DNA from 4 places in the Streptomyces sp. NPDC088116 genome. Region 2 is predicted to be linked to each of the others. Evidence: riboswitches for the same ligand, from Rfam matches in the RefSeq annotation. Region 2 holds a riboswitch; each other region holds the start of a gene.
The links. A riboswitch is a leader RNA that binds a small molecule or an ion and turns the genes downstream of it on or off. The one in region 2 is predicted to bind cyclic di-AMP.
Positions count from the first base shown of each region.

Region 1: it holds a riboswitch for cyclic di-AMP, as region 2 does, so the genes downstream of both, ACIOJD_RS20180 (M23 family metallopeptidase) here and ACIOJD_RS28320 (transglycosylase family protein) in region 2, are expected to answer to the same signal.
Region 3: it holds a riboswitch for cyclic di-AMP, as region 2 does, so the genes downstream of both, ACIOJD_RS05050 (NlpC/P60 family protein) here and ACIOJD_RS28320 (transglycosylase family protein) in region 2, are expected to answer to the same signal.
Region 4: it holds a riboswitch for cyclic di-AMP, as region 2 does, so the genes downstream of both, ACIOJD_RS19945 (transglycosylase SLT domain-containing protein) here and ACIOJD_RS28320 (transglycosylase family protein) in region 2, are expected to answer to the same signal.

Region 1 is NZ_JBIUTF010000004.1:742,133-745,697, reverse strand. Features, by position in the region: gene ACIOJD_RS20185 (M16 family metallopeptidase) at 1-1,284, shown strand, start outside; cyclic di-AMP (ydaO/yuaA leader) riboswitch at 1,472-1,637, shown strand; gene ACIOJD_RS20180 (M23 family metallopeptidase) at 1,651-2,427, shown strand; gene ACIOJD_RS20175 (GntR family transcriptional regulator) at 2,762-3,451, shown strand.
Region 2 is NZ_JBIUTF010000007.1:487,604-491,168, reverse strand. Features, by position in the region: gene eno (phosphopyruvate hydratase) at 1-988, opposite strand, end outside; gene ACIOJD_RS28320 (transglycosylase family protein) at 1,386-2,111, opposite strand; cyclic di-AMP (ydaO/yuaA leader) riboswitch at 2,115-2,312, opposite strand; gene ACIOJD_RS28315 (transglycosylase family protein) at 2,685-3,470, opposite strand.
Region 3 is NZ_JBIUTF010000001.1:1,151,628-1,155,192, forward strand. Features, by position in the region: gene pcrA (DNA helicase PcrA) at 1-1,104, opposite strand, end outside; cyclic di-AMP (ydaO/yuaA leader) riboswitch at 1,550-1,713, shown strand; gene ACIOJD_RS05050 (NlpC/P60 family protein) at 1,721-2,983, shown strand; gene ACIOJD_RS05055 (hypothetical protein) at 3,066-3,419, opposite strand.
Region 4 is NZ_JBIUTF010000004.1:691,172-694,736, reverse strand. Features, by position in the region: gene ACIOJD_RS19955 (hypothetical protein) at 1-141, shown strand, start outside; gene ACIOJD_RS19950 (hypothetical protein) at 247-558, shown strand; cyclic di-AMP (ydaO/yuaA leader) riboswitch at 1,264-1,450, shown strand; gene ACIOJD_RS19945 (transglycosylase SLT domain-containing protein) at 1,455-2,201, shown strand; gene ACIOJD_RS19940 (amino acid permease) at 2,334-3,565, opposite strand, start outside.

The DNA of each region.
Region 1 (3,565 bases), on a different contig from region 2:
TGCGACCGCCCGGGACAGCAGGTGGTGGCGGTCGAGATCATTCTCGACGCACCGCTGGAGGCCGAGCCCGAAGGGCTCGACGGCATCGCCACGATCATGGCGCGGGCCCTGTCCGAAGGCACCGACAAGCGCTCCGCCGAGGAGTTCGCCGCCGAGCTGGAGCGCTGCGGCGCCACGCTCGACGCGTACGCCGACCACCCGGGCGTACGGGTCTCCCTGGAGGTCCCCGTATCCCGGCTGCCCAAGGCGCTCGGGCTGCTCGCCGAAGCCCTGCGCGCCCCGGCGTTCGCGGACGGCGAGGTCGAGCGGCTGGTACGGAACCGGCTCGACGAGATCCCGCACGAGACCGCCAACCCCGGCCGCCGCGCCGCCAAGCAGCTCTCCAAGGAGCTGTTCCCGGCCTCCGCGCGCATGTCACGACCGCGCCAGGGCACCGAGGAGACGGTCGGGAGCATCGACGCCGCGGGTGTGCGCGCCTTCTACGAGGCGCACGTACGCCCCGCCACGGCCACCGCGGTCGTCGTCGGCGATCTCACCGGCGTCGACCTGGACGCGGTGCTCGCCGAAACCCTCGGCACCTGGACCGGCAACACCGCCGCTCCGCGTCCCGTCCCGCCCGTGACCGCAGACGACACGGGCCGGGTGGTGATCGTGGACCGGCCCGGCGCCGTCCAGACCCAGCTGCTGATCGGCCGCATCGGCCCGGACCGGCACGACCGGGTCTGGCCCGCGCAGGTGCTCGGCACCTACTGCCTGGGCGGCACCCTCACCTCCCGGCTCGACCGGGTGCTGCGTGAGGAGAAGGGCTACACCTACGGTGTACGGGCCTTCGGCCAGGTGCTGCGCTCCTCCGCTCCCACGACGCCGGGCGGGGTGACGGGCGCCGCGATGCTCGCCATCAGCGGCTCCGTGGACACCGCGTCCACCGGCCCGGCGCTGGACGACCTCTGGACGGTGCTGCGCACCCTCGCCGCCGAAGGCCTCACGGACGCCGAGCGGGACGTCGCCGTGCAGAACCTGGTGGGGGTGGCACCGCTCAAGTACGAGACGGCGGCGTCCGTCGCGGCCACGCTGGCCGACCAGGTCGAGCAGCACCTCCCGGACGACTTCCAGGCGCAGCTGTACGCGCGCCTGGCCGAGACCGGCACCGTGGAGGCGACCGCCGCGGCCGTCAACGCCTTCCCGGTGGACCGGTTGGTGACCGTGCTCGTGGGCGACGCCTCGCAGATCGAGGAGCCGGTCAAGGCGCTCGGAATCGGCGAAGTGACGGTCGTCACCGGCTGATCCGGCCTCAGGAGGGAACCCCGGCGCCACTCGTCGCCGGGGTTCCCGTGGTATGTCCGTTTTGTTGGAGAGGTTGCCCGTCTGCCCTGTGGCGATGCCAACAAAACCTTCTGACTGTTTGGCGAACGAAAGATGACGCGCTTAGCGTCGGTCCGGCTGTTCGCCAGTTGCGCCGCACCGCGGCATCGGACAGTCATCGCCGAGTCCCCGTCAGGCGCGAGCCTGGGGAGCCGGGGACCCACACAGTCCCTGGGGTGAATCGGACGCCTTCGCGCACCGGCGCGGAGGGGCCCGTAGGAGACCTTCCTGCTCCGAACCCGTCAGCTAACCCGGTAGGCGAGAAGGAAGGAAAGGACCAGCCATCTCATGGCGTTCACCCGTGCCACCGGGAAGCATCGTGCCCGGAGCAGTATGAGCCGCAAGGGCGCGAGCGTCGCCGGCGCCGCGACTCTCACCGCGACCGGAGTCATCGGCACCCTGGCCTCTTCCCCGGCACTCGCCTCCACCACGGACGTCCAGGCGGCCCAGCAGACCGGCCTGGCCCAGGCCATCAGCATCGACGAGTCCCTCGCGGGCACGGTCGACACCCAGGCCGAGGCCCAGCGCCAGGCCGCTGCCCGCGCCAAGGCACAGGCCGCGGCGGAGGCGGAGGCGAAGCGCAAGGCCGTCGCGCGTGCCGAGGAGATCCGTGCCGAGGAGGCCCGTGCGGCCCGCGAGGCCGAACGCAAGCGCCTCAACGCCTTCCAGCTCCCGGTCGCCGGCTCGTATGTCACCACCGGCTACCAGAGCGGCGGCTCCCTCTGGTCCTCCGGCAGCCACTCGGGCATCGACTTCCGCGCGGCGTCCGGCACTTCGGTCGTGGCCGTCGGCGCGGGCACCGTGGTCGAGGCGGGCTGGGGCGGCTCGTACGGCAACAACATCGTGCTCGAGATGAAGGACGGCACGTACACCCAGTACGGCCACCTCTCCTCGATCGGTGTCTCCGTCGGCCAGAGCGTCACCCCGGGGCAGCAGATAGGCCTCTCCGGCGCGACCGGCAACGTCACCGGGCCGCACCTTCACTTCGAGGCCCGCACGAGCCCGGACTACGGCTCCGACATGGACCCCGTCGGCTACCTGCGCGCGCACGGCGTGAACGTCTGACGGCTCGGGCGCCCGGCCTCCGGTCGCCCGGCCGGGCGCTGACCGCTCCGACCGACGGTCACGGCCCCGACCGAACCGTCCGGCCGCTCCGATCACCCCGCTCGTCCGAAGGCCCCGGCCCGTGCCGGGGCCTTCGTGCGCTTCCGCGCGGTCCGGGGCCTTCCGTGCGGTCAGCGGTCCTGCGCACGGTCCGGGCCCTTCTGTTTACGTCGCTCTGGCCAAAAGATATCCATGGATTCCGGCCTCCCATCGGAAATTCGTGCTGATTGCAATAGAGTCACGGAACAGGCGTCAATCGGCAGAGTTTCGCGCGGATTAAGTCGGAGGTTCGGACATGCGCATTCCCGCGCACTCGGTATGCACGGCGATCCGCGACGACATCGTCTCCGGTCTGTTCGAGCGGGGCAGCCGGCTCACCGAGGAACAGCTGGCACGGCGCTACGGCGTCTCCCGCGTCCCGGTGCGCGAAGCCCTGCGCACCCTGGAGTCGGAGGGCTTCGTGACCACCCGCCGCCATGCCGGCGCGTGTGTGGCCGAGCCTTCGGAGCAGGAGGCGGGGGATCTTCTGGAGGTGCGGCTGCTGCTGGAGCCGCTGGGCGCCGCCCGCGCGGCACAGCGCCGCACGGAGGCCCATCTCAAGGTGCTGCGTGGCCTGGTCAGGCTGGGGCAGGAGCGGGCCCGCAGGGGCCAGGGCGAGGATCTGCGCTCACTCGGCGCCTGGTTCCACGAGACGCTCGCCCAGGCGTCGGGAAGCCCGGGGCTGACCGCCCTGCTCACCCAGACCAGGCACAAGATCGCCTGGATGTACGTGGTCGAGCAGCCCGCCCACCCCGTGGAGTCCTGGGCGGAGCACGGCGCGATCGTGGACGCGGTGGCCCGTGGTGACGCGGAGCGGGCGCGGGCCATGACCGCCCTGCACGCGGAGCGCACGGCGGTCGCCCACCGGCTGCGGAAACCGGGCCAGGTCCGGGAAAGGGTGAGGCCTTCGCAACATGCCGTAAACACCGCGAGCGCCCGTACTTAACAATTCCGCCGTATACAAAGAACATCAATACGCAGGACTTATTTCCTGCTGCCCGCGAACGTGATTCGTGAACGTGATCCATACACGTTTTCCGTACGTTTTTTCCGTGCGAGC
Region 2 (3,565 bases):
TGGCGGCGCCGTCCTCGATGCCGCGGGCCAGGCGCTCCGGGTTGGTGACGAACAGGTCGTCGCCGACGATCTGGACCTTGGTGCCGAGCTTGTCCGTGAGGGCCTTCCAGCCGGCCCAGTCGTCCTCGAACAGCGGGTCCTCGATGGAGACGAGCGGGTACGAGGCGACGAGCTCCTCGTAGTACTCGGTCATCTCGGCGGCCGAGCGGGACTTGCCCTCGAACTCGTAGCTGCCGTCCTTGTAGAACTCGGAGGCGGCCACGTCGAGCGCGAGCGCGATGTCGCGGCCCGGGACGTAACCGGCTTCCTTCACGGCCTCCAGGATCAGGTCCAGCGCGGCGCGGTTCGACTCCAGGTTCGGCGCGAAGCCGCCCTCGTCGCCGAGGCCGGTGGAGAGCCCCTTCTCCTTCAGGACCTTCTTGAGGGTGTGGTAGATCTCGGCACCCCAGCGCAGGGCCTCGGAGAAGGACTCCGCGCCGATCGGGGCGATCATGAACTCCTGGATGTCCACGTTGGAGTCGGCGTGCGAGCCGCCGTTCAGGATGTTCATCATCGGAACGGGCAGCAGGTGCGCGTTCGGGCCGCCCAGGTAGCGGAAGAGCGGGAGGTCGGAGGCCTCGGAGGCGGCGTGCGCGACGGCGAGGGAGACGCCGAGGATGGCGTTGGCGCCGAGCGACGACTTGTCCGGGGTGGCGTCCAGGTCGAACATCGCCTGGTCGATCAGGCGCTGCTCGGTGGCGTCGTACCCGACGAGCTCCGGGCCGATCTGCTCGATGACGGCGAGAACCGCCTTCTCGACGCCCTTGCCCTGGTAGCGGTTCTGGTCACCGTCACGGAGTTCAAGGGCCTCGAACGCACCGGTGGACGCACCGGAGGGGACAGCAGCACGACCCGTGCTGCCGTCGTCGAGGCCGACCTCGACCTCGACCGTGGGGTTACCTCGCGAGTCAAGGATTTCCCGGGCTACGACGACGTCGATGGACGGCACGAGCATCTCCTTCTGGGATGTGGCGCTGGAAGTGCAGGGTCTCTTTGGCCTTGCGACATGAGCCTAACCGCCTCGCGGCCTTCGACCGGCGGGCGGCCGCCTCTAAGAATCCGCCCAGGACGAGAAAGAGGCCTGTTTCCGCGCCGGACGAGGGAAGGACAGGGTCGCGAATCCGCTGCGTGACGGGCCGATGACGGACCGGTGACAGGCCGGGTGACAGATCGGGGGACGAGCCCGTGACAGCGCGAACCCCGGACCGGCGCGTACGGGGGTGAACGCGCCGGGCCGGGGCGGCCTGTGGGGGGCGCCGCCCCGCAGGGCGGCCCGAGGGGGGATCAGCTCGGCTGGAGCTGATCCCCTTCGGATCTCCGGATCTCCGGATCTACGGACCTCCGGATCAGCTCAGGTGGAGCTGCTGGCCCGGGTAGATCACATCGGCGCTGTTGACGATGTCCTTGTTCAGCTCGAAGACCTTCTTCCAGCCGCCCTTGACCTTCTTGGCGTCGGCGATCTTCGAGAGGGTGTCGCCGGACTTGACCTTGTACTCGCCGTCACCCTTCTTGATCGTGACCGGACGGCTCTCGCTGCGCGAGGCGGGCTGCTCGGCATCGCGGGTGGACTGCTTCGGCTGCGCCTGCTGCTCGGGGGCGGCCTGCTGCCGGGACTGCTGCGGCTGCTCCTGCGTACCGGAGCCGGAGTCCGACGAGCCCGAACCGGAGTCGGACGAGCCGGAGCCGGAGCCCGAGCCGGAGGCGCCGGACAGGCTCACGCCGCAGCTCGGCCAGGCGCCCTTGCCCTGGCTGGCCAGGACCTTCTCGGCGACCGAGATCTGCTGCGACTTGGATGCCTGGTCGGCGCTGGAGGCGTAGGAGGTGCCGCCGTACGCCGCCCAGGTGGACGACGAGAACTGGAGGCCACCGAAGTAACCGTTACCGGTGTTGATGGACCAGTTGCCGCCGGACTCGCACTGGGCGACCTGGTCCCACTCGGACGAGGACGCGGCCGACGCGGACGTGGCGCCGATCAGCGGGGCCGCGACGGCGGCACCGGTGATCCCGGCCAGCGTGGCGTAGCGAGCGGCCCTGGACGGGCGGCGGTGCTTGGCCTTACCGGAAAACAGCATGGATCATCCCCTCACCGACGCCTACGAGGTCAGCTGTCGGGTTCGGGCCAAGTGAGTTGCCCGGCCGCGTGTTCGCACACGCGGCTTCACCCCAAGCCGGTCCCCGCCGTATCGCGGGACGCTGTTGGGCGTCCCTCTCCACGGCCGGGCCCGGCGCTAAAACCTTGGGTCCCCCGCTCCTGCCTTCGGCGCTTGACGCGACGACTGTTCCCCCCGACCGACGGCAGGATTCGGCGTTTCGGTCGACGGGGCCCGCGGTGCGAGCGGTTCAGACCGTAATCACAGGCCCCCCGGTTGTTCAAAGGAGCACAACCCGGGTAAATCGCCCTTACCTCCCCTGTCGTTGATCACGTTTCCGCTGGTGAGGGGCGAATCCGACCAACTACCGGAGCAATGGGCATCACTTGTGGCAAAGAGACCCTTGTCTCAGTTGCCCATACGTGGACATAGACCCCCGTAACACCCCTCGAACTGCCCTTGCCCCGCGCCGAGATCAGGGCGCTGATCAGGGGCGGACCGTCGAATCCGGGGCCCACGACGGCCCGTTCAACGCGCGCCCGCCCGCCGGCCGGCTCACACCCACCCGCCGGACACCTTCTGCTCGGCACCGACGAGCCAGACGGGGTCGCCGACGCCGTGCTGGCCGTCCGGAATGTACGGACCCTGCACCCCGCCGTCCGTGGCGTCCGTGAGACCGCCCGCGTCCCGTGCCGGTCCGTCACTTCGCGAGGCACGGCCGTCCGATGCGCGCTCGTCCGCGCCGCCCGAGGCGGATTCCTCCGGCGCCGCGCTCCCCCGGTGCTTGCCGGTGGCCGGCCCGGTACTCGCGCCCGCTCTGTCCTCGTCGGAGCCGTCGCCGGAACTGGAGGCTCCGGGCGAGGGCGTCTCCGCGGAGCCGGAAGGGGTCGAGCCGTCCTTCTTCTCGCCGTCGTCGGAGGCGGAGGGCGTGGCGCTCGGGTCGGCCGAGGAGCCGTCCGTCGGTCCGGTGCTCCCGTCCGTGGGGCCGGACGGCTCGGAGGTGGACTCCGAGGTGTCGCCGTCGCCGGTCAGGATGCCGGTCAGCCCGGCGATCGTGGCGCAGCTGAGCCAGGGCGTGATCCCCTGGGCCTTGAGCACCTTCTCCGCCACCGCTATCTGCTGGGTGCGGCTGGCGAGGTCGGGGCGGGACGCGTACTCGCCGCCACCGAATTTGTCCCAGGTCGCCTGGGACATCTGCAGTCCGCCGTAGAAGCCGTTACCGAGGTCCGCGCTCCATGTGCCGCCGCTCTCGCACTCGGCCACGCGGTCCCACGAAGACGATTCCGCCGCGCTGGCGCTGGTGGCACCGAGCAGCGGAATGGCGATTGCCGATCCTGTCACCCCCGCGGCGACGATCAGAGCAGGGGCCTGGCGAGGTCGACGGTGTCGGCCGTTCCCGGAGCGCATGCGGTTGCCTTCCGTGTGAATGTCAGTTC
Region 3 (3,565 bases), on a different contig from region 2:
CCGCTCGATGACCGCGTTGGCGGCGCTGAGGATCGTCTGCGTGGAGCGGTAGTTCTGCTCCAGCAGGATCGTCGTCGCGTCCGGGTAGTCCTCCTCGAACTGGAGGATGTTGCGGATGGTGGCGCCCCGGAAGGCGTAGATCGACTGATCGGCGTCACCGACGACACACAGCTCGGCCGGGTCGTGGTCCGCGCCGGAGGGGCCCACCAGCTCGCGTACGAGGGTGTACTGGGCGTGGTTGGTGTCCTGGTACTCGTCCACCAGGACGTGCCGGAAGCGCCGCCGATAGTGCTCGGCGACATCGGGGAACGCCTGGAGCAGATGGACGGTGGTCATGATGATGTCGTCGAAGTCCAGGGCGTTGGCCTCGCGCAGCCGGGCCTGGTACATCCGGTAGGCCTCGGCGAGCATCTTCTCGAAACCGTCGGCCGCCTGGTCGGCGAAGGTCTCCTCGTCGATCAGCTCGTTCTTCAGATTCGAGATCTTGGCGCTGAAGGACTTGGGCGGGTAGCGCTTGGGGTCGAGGTCCAGATCACGGCAGACCAGGGCCATCAGACGCTTGGAGTCGGCGGCGTCGTAGATCGAGAACGACGAGGTGAACCCGAGCCTCTTCGACTCGCGCCGCAGGATGCGGATGCAGGCGCTGTGGAAGGTCAGCACCCACATGGCGGCAGCGCGCGGGCCGACGAGGTCGGCGACGCGCTCCTTCATCTCCCCCGCGGCCTTGTTGGTGAAGGTGATCGCCAGTATCTGGCCGGGGTGGACATGGCGGGTCCCCAGCAGATGTGCGATCCGGTGGGTCAGGACCCGGGTCTTGCCGGAGCCGGCTCCGGCCACGATGAGCAGGGGCGAACCGGTGTGCACGACGGCCGCGCGCTGCTCCTCGTTCAGCCCTTCGAGCAGCGCGGCCGGATCCACCACGGTGCGCGGGGCCCCGTCGCGGTGGTAGGCGTCCCGAACCGGTGGCGCGTCGAAGGCACCCTCGAAGAGGTCGTCGGGGACCTGCTCCGGGGCGTGCTCGGCATGGTCCTCGGGCGGCGGTGGATGCTCGTCGCCGGAGGGCTGGAGGTCCGCCAGGAAACTGTCGTCAAAGAGGCTGCTCATCGCTTTACGAGTCTAGGCTCCCGGACTGACAGCCCGCGCCCGCCTTCGGAAGTCTCCCGGCGTATCCGGCGGGGGCACCCGGTGTATCCGGCGGGGGCACCCGACCCAGGCCTCCCCCACGGCCGCGTGGTCTCCATGGACCGGGCACCCTCCCCGTACACGTCATGCGTACATGTCGTGGTGGCCCTCCGTACACATCGTCGCGCGCACGTCGCTTCGGAGTCCCGCGCAACCTCCGGCGACCTGCCCGGCGGACGTGCGGAACGGCCGGAAATATCACGCAACGTAATGGCGGACTTACCCACCAACACCCCCGCACACCGCGCGGGCAAATGTCACGAAAACGTATCGGGCATATCGGCCATCCGCCTTCACACAAGCGCCACACTTTGGCTAGCGTGCTCCGTCAGGCAGCCCGTACCCTCCCCGGCGATCCGCGCCAAGCGGGCGGCCCGTGCCGAATTCGACCTTCCTGTGAGGAAGTTCGGAACCGGGGACCCACTCTGCACGACCGGGGTGAATCGGGCCGTACGTTCCAGGCCCGTAGGGCAGCCTTCCGTTCCGCCCGAACCCGACAGCTAACCCGGTAGGCCGTCCACGGAAGGAGATGCCGACCTTGGCGTCGCATCGCAAGCCGCGCAACCGTAGCGGAGTACGCGCCAACTCCCCGGCCGTCGGAGTCACGACGGCCGCTCTCGCTTCGGTCACGCTGCTCTCGACACAGAACGCGCACGCCGCGCCCACCGAGCCGACACCGTCCGTAGAAGAGGTACAGAAGAAGGTCGACGATCTGTACCGCCAGGCCGGGAGCGAGACCCAGCAGTACAACAAGGCCAAAGAAGCCACCCAGGAGCAGAAGCGCACGGTCGACCGCGCGCTGGACGACGCCGCCGAGCGCGCGGACAAGCTGAACGAGGCTCGCCGCAAGCTCGGCGGTTACGCGGCCACGCAGTACCGGGAAGGCGCGGTCACCCCGACCGCCGCCCTGCTGTTCGCGGACAGCCCGGAGGAGTTCCTCGAACAGAAGCAGGTCACGGACCGGCTGACCGACCGTCAGCAAGGGGCCGTCGCCGAGTACCAGTCGCAGCAGGCCGCCGCGACGAAGCAGCGGGCCGAGGCGACGAAGAGTCTGGAGTCGCTCTCCGACTCGCAGGCATCCCTGCGCACCAGCAAGGAGAGCGTCCAGAAGAAGCTCAGCGCGGCGCGGGCGCTGCTGTCGAAGCTGACGGCGGAGGAAAAGGCGCGACTGGCCGCGCTGGAGCGCAAGAAGGAAGACGAGGCCCGCCGCAAGGCGGAGGCGAAGGCCAAGGAAGACGCTCGGGCCAGGGCCGAGGCCGAGCGCCTGCGCGAGAAGCAGGAACAGGAGCAGGAGCAGGAACAGGAGAAGCGGCAGGGCGAGGAGAAGGCCGAATCCCCGTCGACCGGACCGGACAACGGGACCGGCACCGGCACCGGCACCGGCTCGGGCTCAAGTACGGGTACGGGTACGGGCACCGGGACCGGCTCGGGGGCCGCCGACAGCGCGCAGACCACCAAGGCCGCGAAGGTCCTCGCCTTCGCCCGCGCCCAGATCGGCAAACCATACGTCTGGGGCGCGACCGGCCCCAGCTCGTACGACTGCTCGGGCCTGACCCAGGCCGCCTGGAAGGAGGCGGGCGTGGAACTTCCGCGTACCACCTGGGACCAGGTGAAGACCGGCACGCGCGTCGCGACGGAGGACCTCCGTCCGGGCGATCTGGTCTTCTTCTACGACGACATCAGCCATGTCGGCATCTACATCGGCGACGGCATGATGATCCATGCCCCCAAGCCGGGCGCGAACGTCCGCGAGGAGTCGATCTACTACATGCCGATCTACGGCAGCGTCCGCCCCGCCTGACCAGCGGCGGGCCGCTGAACTCACGTCCGTGGCCCGCGAAGCGCCGTCGAGCGCTCCGCGGGCCACCGCGGGCCCGACCCGCTCAGGTCCAGAGCGTGGCGATGAAGATGTTGACCACCGTCAGACCGCCCACCACGCCGAACAGCGGCTTCGAGGCGGCCTCGTCGTCCCGCTTCACGTACACCACACCCAGGATCACGATCAGGATCGCCAGCTTGATGCCGATCTTGATGTTGTCCAGGGTCTGACCGTCGGCCTGGTTGAGGCCCACCAGCACCATGCCGGTGATCAGCATCGTCAGCGCTCCGTGCAGCATCGGTGCGTCGAACCGTGCCGCGCCCGCGCTCATCGCCTTCATCTGTGTCAGAAAGCCGCCGAGCAGCGAGGCGATGCCGATGATGTGCAGGGCGACGAAGACATTGATGAGTACGTCCATGGCTCGGAGCCTAGCCATGGCCATATCACCACTCTCCGGTGAGGTGAGGCTTTCTGCCGTATCGGTCGGGTCCGACCGGAGATCGCCGCTCCGTCGCGATCGAGTTGATCACAAAGCGCAACAGATCATCCATCTCGCGCCAATAC
Region 4 (3,565 bases), on a different contig from region 2:
GGCGGCCTGCCCGCGGCCGAGATCAGCAGACTGGCCACTGCCAACGGAGTCCTGCTCGACGAACTGAGTACCCATACGGAATCCCTTGAGGACACCTTCCTCGAACTCATCGGCAAGGGAGCGAGGAACACCCGTGTCTGAGACAGTCGCGGCCATCCGGGCCGAGTTCACCAAGCTGCGAGGCGTCCGCGGCACGTACACCGCACTGCTGCTGTTCGTCCCCTTCAGCGTCCCCGATCGCGCCCCGTGATGCGGGTCTCGCTGGTCGCCGTGCCCCGGCGCGGCCGCCTCCACGCGGCGAAAATGGCCGTCACCGCCGGCGCCGCCGCGACCGTCGCGGTCCCTGTCACCGTCGTCGGCTGCCTGGTCACCCAGCTCGCTCTCGGGCCCCACCGCTCCCCGATCGACGCGAGCGGTGGGGCCCGAGCTCTGATCGGGGCGGTCGTCCACCTGACACTGATGAGCCTGTTCGCGGCCGGCCGATGCTGGGGGAGCGCGGTTTCGGCAACGACGGAGCCGGCGGTCGATTCGCCTTCGGCGACGACGAGTTCGGTGTGAGCTTCGATTACACCGCCAACCGCGTGATCGGCCACGGCGATTCCCGTGCGAACCGCCTTGTCGCGGCTGTGCGCGACTGCCTGGCAGGCTGACACCCGCGAGCAGGCGGCGCACCGCCCCACGGCATTCGGGGCGGGGGCATCGAATTCGAGCGGTTCTCGGGTAAAAGGAAGTGCCGTAAAGGTTTCTGACTCCCGATCGTCGGGTTCAGTCGCAGCCGAGCGTGATTTCCTTGGGTGGGAGATCATAATTCTGAACGAGATGGCGACAGGCAGTCAGAAATGCAGCCGTCGCTGACCCATTGATGCCGCCGATGGTGAACCCGGACAGGAAGTCGCCCGGCGGGGGCGTGGAGACGGGCCGGGGAGAGGTGGTGCTGCCGCTCGGCAGGGCGAAGACTTCAGGCGCCAATATGGGCGATTTGCTCGTGTTCTACTTTAAGTCTTGTTTGGTGGATTGGCGTAACTTGATGCTCTCTGTTCGGTGTTGTGGCGCCCGTGATCACCTTGTCTGGTGATTCGCGTCACGCCCGGTGATGTGGTGCGGTTCCTGTCCGCCCGTCCACTTCGTCCACAGGGAAGGAGAGTTGAGTTTCCTGGCGTCGAATGAGGGAGCGGGATTTTCCCCTCCGGATTCCCTTATGGAGTGGCGCTGTGAATTCAGGACTTGTTTCGCCCGGACGTTCTCGTCTAGTTTCACGTCACTCCGGGTGGAACGCCGAATCCTGCCGCTGTCCGGAAACCACACCCACTCACCTACGGCAGGAGCGGGGAACCCAAGTAAGTCGCCGATCCGATACCGGACCGGCTAGGGGTGAAGTCGCATTCCCACCGCGGCCGGGCATCTCCCGCCCGAACCCGACAGCTCACCTCGCAGGCGACGGAGAGGAATTCGTCATGCCCGCAAAGGCCAAGCACCGTCGTCCCAGAATCAGCCCGCTCGCCCGAGGCCTCGTCGCCGTCGGTGCGGGTGGCGCCGTACTCGCCCTGCCGCTGGTGGCCGCGACCTCCGCGAGCGCCGCGCCGTCGGCCGGCCAGGTCGCCGCCGAAGCGGCTCCCGCGCCCGCCGCCGTCAAGGCCAAGGCGTCGACCTACTCCGTGGTCGCCGGTGATTCCCTTTCCAAGATCGCGCACGCTCACTCCGTGAGCGGCGGCTGGAAGAAGCTGTACCAGGACAACCGGAAGGCCGTCGGCGGCGACCCGTCGCTGCTCCACCCCGGCACCGAGCTGAAGCTCGGCGAGAAGGCCAAGGCCGCGACCGGCGCCACGCAGGCGAAGTCCGATACGAGCGGCACTGTCGTCCAGGCGGCGGCGAAGACGTACTCCGACAATCTGGACGGCTGGATCAGGGAGTCGCTGGACGTCATGGCCGCCCACGGCATTCCGGGCACCTACGAGGGCATCCACCGCAACATCATCCGTGAGTCCGCGGGCGACCCGGCGGCCATCAACAACTGGGACTCCAACGCCGTGGCCGGCACCCCGTCCAAGGGGCTCCTACAGGTCATCGACCCGACGTTCCAGGCCTACCACGTGCCCGGTACGTCGACCGACAGCTACGACCCGGTCGCCAACATCACGGCCGCGTGCAACTACGCCGCCGACAAGTACGGCTCGATCGACAACGTGAACGGCCCCTACTGACATTCGTCAGGACGCCGACAGGCAGGCGGCCCCGGCCGGAGCGGTGACCCGCGCCGGCCGGGGCCCGCGTGCTGACCGGGGCCCGCGTGCTGGTGGAGAGCGACAGGGCCGGGGAGTGGTCGGCGTCCGGGTTCACCCGCGGCGTGCGCGCAGCTCCCGCAGGCCCGCCGCCGTCAGTACGAGCGCCGCCGCACCCAGGGACCACAGCAGCTGCGGACGCGCCGTGTCGTCGGTCAGCATCAGCCCGAACAGGACCGCCATGGCGACCAGAGCCGCGATGGTCAGGCCAGGGAAGAGCCACATCTTGAGGATCAGGCGCTCCGGTGCCTCCTCCTCGATGCGCCGCCGCAGGCGCAGTTGCGACGCGGCGATCAGTGCCCATACGAAGAGGAGCACCGCGCCGACCGAGTTGAGCATGTAGAGGAAGACCGTGTCGGGCCACTTCAGATTGAGCAGCACGGAGACGAAGCCGAACGCCACGGAGGCCAGGACCGCCCGGCGCGGCACGCCTCCCTCGCTCACCTTCCGCAGCGAGCCCGGCGCCTCACCCCGCTCGGCGAGCGAGAAGACCATCCGGGACGACCCGTAGAGGTTGGCGTTGAGCGCCGAGAGCAGGGCCACGAACACCACGATGTTCATGATCTGCCCGGCGGACGGGACGCCGATCGCGTCGAGGACGGTGACGTACGGACTCAGCCCCGCCTTCTGTGCCGTCCACGGCAGCGCGGTGACGATGACCAGCATCGAACCGACGTAGAAGAACAGGATCCGGAACACCGAGCTGCGCACCGCCCTGGCCACCGAGCGGACCGGGTCGTCGGACTCGGCCGCCGCGATCGTGACGACCTCCAGGCCGCCGAAGGCGAAGACGACGGCGAGGACACCGGAGACGACGCCCTGCCAGCCGCCCGGCAGGAAGCCTCCCTGTCCGGTGAGGTTCGTGAAGCCGACGGGGTCGGTGTCGGGCAGGATGCCGAGGATCGCGAGCAGCCCGAGGACCAGGAACGCGACGATCGCGAAGACCTTCAGGGCGGCGAACCAGAACTCGAACTCGCCGAAGTTCTTCACGGCGGCGAGGTTCGTGCCGGTGAAGAGCAGCATGAAGAGCAGTACCCACGCCCACTGGGGTACGGACGGCAGCCAGCCGTTCGCGATCTGAGCCGCGCCGGTCGCCTCCACGGCGAGTACGACGACCAGCAGGAACCAGTACAGCCAGCCCACGCTGAACCCGGCCCACCGGCCCAGGGCCCGCTCCGCGTGTACGGAGAAGGACCCCGACGCCGGCATCGCGGCCGACATCTCGCCCAGCATCCGCATCACACACATCGCGAGCACGCCCGCGATCAGGTAGGAGACGACGATGC